Pigmentiphaga sp. H8: one gene and its partner. The protein of the gene in region 2 interacts with the protein of the main gene of each other region in a pairwise test. Links are inferred from orthologs where the notes say so. Each region holds a gene or a part of one and is shown on either strand. Other genes may lie near its edges.

Evidence for each region. Proteins that work in one complex are often made in the same cells at the same time.
Region 1: the proteins of glnK (region 2) and glnL interact in binary tests that used the Escherichia coli proteins (3 or more experiments, as listed by UniProt). The link is inferred for Pigmentiphaga sp. H8 from one-to-one orthologs.

The regions. Positions count from the first base shown.
Region 1 is NZ_CP033966.1:2,388,567-2,391,442, forward strand. It holds glnL (nitrogen regulation protein NR(II)), read left to right. Parts: upstream 1-832; coding sequence 833-1,921; downstream 1,922-2,876. Other genes in the region: glnA (type I glutamate--ammonia ligase), read left to right, coding at 1-768; ntrC (nitrogen regulation protein NR(I)), read left to right, coding at 1,972-2,876.
Region 2 is NZ_CP033966.1:5,599,701-5,602,413, reverse strand. It holds glnK (P-II family nitrogen regulator), read left to right. Parts: upstream 1-1,044; coding sequence 1,045-1,383; downstream 1,384-2,713. Other genes in the region: amt (ammonium transporter), read left to right, coding at 1,400-2,713; EGT29_RS26450 (TorF family putative porin), read left to right, coding at 259-981. UniProt on the Escherichia coli protein: Involved in the regulation of nitrogen metabolism. Regulates the activity of its targets by protein-protein interaction in response to the nitrogen status of the cell.

The DNA of each region.
Region 1 (2,876 bases), 3.2 Mb from region 2 along the record:
GCGGGCCCCGGCCAACTGGAAATCGGCACCAAGTTCTCGACCCTGGTGCAGCGCGCCGACTGGAACCAGATCATGAAGTACACGATCTGGAACGTGGCCGCCGCCTACGGCAAGACCGCCACCTTCATGCCCAAGCCCGTCGTCGGCGACAACGGTTCCGGCATGCACGTCCACCAGTCGATCTGGAAGGACGGCCAGAACCTGTTCGCGGGCAACGGCTACGCCGGCCTGTCCGAGTTCGCGCTGTACTACATCGGCGGCATCATCAAGCACGCCCGCGCGCTGAACGCCATCACCAACCCCGGCACGAACTCGTACAAGCGCCTGGTTCCGCACTTCGAAGCCCCGGTCAAGCTGGCCTACTCGGCCCGCAACCGCTCGGCCTCGATCCGCATCCCGTACGTGGCCAACCCGAAGGGCCGCCGCATCGAGACGCGCTTCCCGGATCCGCTGGCCAACCCGTACCTGTCGTTCTCGGCCCTGATGATGGCCGGCCTGGACGGCGTGATGAACAAGATCCATCCTGGCGATCCGGCCGACAAGAACCTGTACGACCTGCCGCCCGAGGAAGACGCGAAGATCCCGACCGTGTGTGCCTCGCTCGAGCAGGCGCTGGAAGCCCTGGACAAGGACCGCGAGTTCCTGACCCGCGGCGGTGTGTTCAGCAACGCCATGATCGATGCCTACATCGCGCTGAAGATGGAAGAAGTCACGCGTTTCCGCGTCACGACCCACCCCGTCGAGTTCGACATGTACTACGGCCTCTGATCAGGACCTGATCAGTCGTCAGCAAGGAAAAACGGGGCGTTCGAACGCCCCGTTTTCATTGGACATGACTCATTTGCTTCCCGATCCTTCCTCCTATCCGGTCGACGCCTTCGCCGCGTTCGAACTGCTGTCCAGCGCCATCCTCGTCATCGACGACGACGGCCTGATCCGCTATGCCAACGCCCCGGCCGAGGATTTGTTCGAGGTCTCGGTGCGGCAGTTGTACGCGGTCAAGGCCGGCGACCTGTTCCGCGATGGCGAGCAGTTGCGCCAGTCGCTGGAGGAGGCCCGCCAGCACCTGTTCGCGGACAAGCGGCAGATACTGGAGATCGATCGCCTGGGGCGCGAGCCGACGCAGGTATCGGTAACCGTGGTCGCGCTGGACGGCCAGCCGTGGCCGGCGCTGATCGAACTGCGCGAGATCGAGCAGCAGCTGAAGGTGGACCGCGAGGAACGCCTGCTGGAACAGGCGCAGGCCAATCGCGAACTGTTGCGCAACCTCGCGCACGAGATCAAGAATCCGCTGGGCGGGCTGCGCGGCGCGGCGCAATTGCTGGAGGCCGAGTTGTCCGATCCCGCGCTGATCGAATACACCCAGGTCATCATCCAGGAGGCGGACCGTCTCCAGACCCTGGTGGACCGCCTGCTGGTGCCGCATCGCGCGCCGCGCATCGTCGGCGACGTCAACATCCACGAGGTCTGCGAGCGCGTGCGGTCGCTGGTGCTGGCCGAGTATCCGAACGGGCTGCGCATCGTGCGCGACTACGACGCGGCGATTCCCGAGTTCCGGGGCGACAAGGCGCAGTTGATCCAGGCCGTCCTGAACGTCGTGCGCAACGCCGCCGAGGCCTTGTCGCCACGCATCGCGGCCGGCGATGCCGAGATCACGCTGCGCACCCGTGTGGCGCGCCAGGTCACCTTGGCCAAGCAGCGTTTCAGGCTGGCATTGGAATTGCATGTGATGGACAACGGCCCGGGGATTCCCCCTGAATTGCTGGACCGGATCTTCCATCCGCTGGTGTCGGGACGTGAGGGCGGCAGCGGACTGGGATTGACCCTGGCTCAGACTTTCGTGCAGCAGCACGAGGGTGTGATCGAATGCGACAGCCGGCCCGGCCTGACCGATTTCCGCCTGCTGTTGCCCTTACCTTGATCGAAGAATTGGATGGATTTTTTTTCCCGAGCGTACCTAGGAAGGCAGCGATGAAACCGATCTGGATCGTAGATGATGACCGTTCGATCCGCTGGGTGCTCGAAAAAGCCTTGGCCCGCGAGAACCTGCCCAGCCGCAGCTTCGGCACCGCGCGCGAGGCCCTGGACGCCCTGAACGACGACGTGCCCCAGGTGCTGGTGACCGACATCCGGATGCCCGGGGCCGGCGGCATCGAACTGTTGCAGGCGGTCAAGCGGCGTTTTCCGGCGCTGCCCGTCATCGTCATGACGGCGTATTCCGACCTGGAGAGCGCGGTATCGGCCTTCCAGGGGGGCGCCTTCGAGTACCTGCCCAAGCCCTTCGACGTGGACACCGCGACCGAACTGATCCGCCGCGCCGTCGAGGAAAGCCTGCGCGAGGAGGCCTCGGCCGACGAGACGCTGGTCGGCACGCCCGAGATCCTGGGGCAGGCGCCGGCCATGCAGGAAGTGTTCCGCGCCATCGGCCGCCTGTCGCAGTCGCAGGTCACGGTCATGATCACCGGCGAATCGGGCAGCGGCAAGGAACTAGTGGCGCGCGCACTGCATCGGCATAGTGCCCGGGCCTCCGGCCCCTTCGTGGCGATCAATACCGCCGCGATTCCGCGCGACCTGCTGGAGTCCGAGCTGTTCGGCCACGAGCGCGGCGCCTTCACCGGCGCGCAAAGCATGCGCCGCGGCCGCTTCGAGCAGGCCGACGGCGGCACGCTGTTCCTGGACGAGATCGGCGACATGCCCGCCGAATTGCAGACGCGCCTGTTGCGGGTGCTGTCGGACGGCAGCTTCTATCGCGTGGGCGGGCACAACCCGGTGCACGCCAACGTGCGCGTCATCGCGGCCACGCACCAACCGCTGGAAGAACGCGTCAAGCAGGGCCTGTTCCGCGAGGACCTGTTCCATCGGCTCAATGTGATCCG
Region 2 (2,713 bases):
CTCCAGTGTAGTCCGGCACGGGAACGAACGCCTGCGCCACGACATGGTGCGGCCGCCGGGGATGCGCACCCCATGTGCACCAACTTGGGTCGCCGGAAGGGGCGAGGGTGGTGCGTTCCATGGGGAAAGCAAGCTGGCACGGGAAATGCTCAGTAACAGTCAACCGGGGTCCGCCTGACCGCGCAGGCCCCGTGACCACGCCAGTTGCGCCACCCACGCACTGGACCGCCTGGCTGACAACCCGCCCTGGAACGACAGATGAAAAAGACCCTGCTTGCGACCGCCCTGGCCCTGTGCGCCACCTCGACCGCCTACGCCGCCGACCCGGAGCCCGACTTCACCTTCACGGGCAATGCCGGCCTGTTCAGCGACTACCGTTTCCGCGGCTTCAGCCAGACCAACCTCAAGCCGGCCATGCAAGGCGGCTTCGATTTCGCCCACAAGTCCGGCTTCTACCTGGGCAACTGGAACTCCAACGTCGCCAGCGAGCTGTTCAGCGGCGGCAACCTGGAGATGGATTTCTACGGCGGCTACAAGTTCAAGTACGAGGACTTCGCCTTCGACGTGGGCGGCCTGTATTACTACTACCCCGGTTCCAAGCTGAACGGCAGCACGATCGACAACTTCGAGCTGTACGGCGCGGTGGGCTGGGGCCCGTTCACGCTGAAGTATTCGCACGGCATGACCGATTTCTTCGGCGCGCCCAACAGCAAGAACAACTACTACCTGGACCTGGGCGCCGCCTTCGACCTGGGCGACGGCTGGGGCGCGAATGCCCACGTCGGCTACCAGAAGCTGAAGAACGACGCGACCGGCCTGGACCACTACGTCGACTACAAGGCGGGCGTGACCAAGGACCTGAACGGCTGGATCCTGGGGCTTTCGCTGGTGACCACCAGCAAGAAGGACTGGGTCATCACCAACAAGGGCAAGAACGCCGGCCGCTTCGGCGCGGTGCTCGGCCTGAGCAAGGCGTTCTGACCCCGCGCGGCCGGGAGGCCGCGCCGGTCAGCCATTTCGATTCATCACCATGTGGGGTTCGTCATGAAACTCATCACTGCAATCATCAAGCCCTTCAAGCTTGACGAGGTACGCGAAGCCCTCTCCGGCATCGGAGTCCAGGGCATCACCGTTACCGAGATCAAGGGTTTCGGCCGCCAGAAGGGCCATACCGAGCTGTATCGCGGCGCCGAATACGTCGTCGATTTCCTGCCCAAGGTCAAGATCGAGATCGCCCTGGCGGACGATCTGGTGGACCGTGCCATCGAGGCCATCGAGACCTCGGCGCGCACCGGCAAGATCGGCGACGGCAAGGTCTTCGTCTTTCCGCTGGAACAGGTCATCCGGATTCGTACCGGGGAAACCGGCAAGGACGCCCTCTGATAGGACGATTCAAAAAATGAAAACAACGCATGCTTCATCGATGAAAGCCCTTGGGGCGGGACTGGCGCTGGCACTGGCGCTGTTCGCCGCGCCCGCGCTGGCGGAGGATGCCGCCCCCACGCTGGTCGGGGCCGATCTGGCCTGGCTCAGCACGTCCACCATCCTGGTGCTGATGATGGTGGTGCCCGGCCTGGCGCTGTTCTACGGCGGCCTGGTGCGCAGCAAGAACATGTTGTCGGTCCTGATGCAGGTCCTGGTCACGTTCTCGCTGATCGTCGTGCTGTGGTTCATCTACGGCTATTCGCTGGCCTTCACCGAAGGCAATGCCTTCTTCGGCGGGCTTGACCGGCTGTTCCTGAAGGGGCTGTTCGATGCCGAGACCGGGACCTTCCCGTTGTCGGGCACCGTGCCCGAGCTCAGCTTCGCGGCCTTCCAGGCGACGTTCGCCGGCATCACCTGCGCGCTGATCGTGGGCGCCTTCGCCGAACGCGCGCGCTTCTCGGCCATCCTGCTGTTCATGGTGCTGTGGTTCACCTTCGCCTACATTCCCATCGCGCACATGGTGTGGTTCGGCGGCGAGGTCAAGGGCTTCCTGTTCGAGCGCGGCGCGCTGGACTTCGCGGGCGGCACCGTGGTGCACATCAACGCCGGCGTGGCGGGCCTGATCGGCGCCTATGTCATCGGCAAGCGCATCGGCTTCGGCAAGGAAGCCTTGTCGCCGCACAACCTGCCCATGACCATGATCGGCGCCTCGCTGCTGTGGGTGGGCTGGTTCGGCTTCAACGCGGGTTCGGCGCTGGCCGCCAACAACGTCGCCTCGCTGGCCTTCATGAACACGCTGATCGCCACGGCCGCCGCGGTGCTGGCGTGGGTCTTCACGGAATGGGCGGTACGCGGCCATCCCTCGATGCTGGGCGGCGCGTCCGGCGCGGTGGCGGGCCTGGTGGGCGTGACGCCGGCGGCCGGCGTGGTCGGCCCGGTGGGCGCGCTGGTGATCGGCCTGGCCGCGGGCGTGATCTGCGTCTGGGGCGTGACCAGCCTGAAGCGCATGCTGAAGGTGGACGATTCGCTGGACGTGTTCGGCGTGCACGGCGTGGGCGGCATCGTCGGCGCGCTGCTGACCGGCATCTTCAACGCCAAGGTGCTGGGCGGCCCGGGCGTGGACGGCATGACCATCCTCAGCCAGCTGTGGGTGCAGGTCGAGGCAGTGGTCATCACCATCGTCTGGACCACCATCGTCGCGCTGATCGCCTACAAGATCGCCGATGCGCTGCTGGGGCTGCGCGTGACCGAAGAGGAAGAACGCGAGGGCCTGGACATCACGACCCAC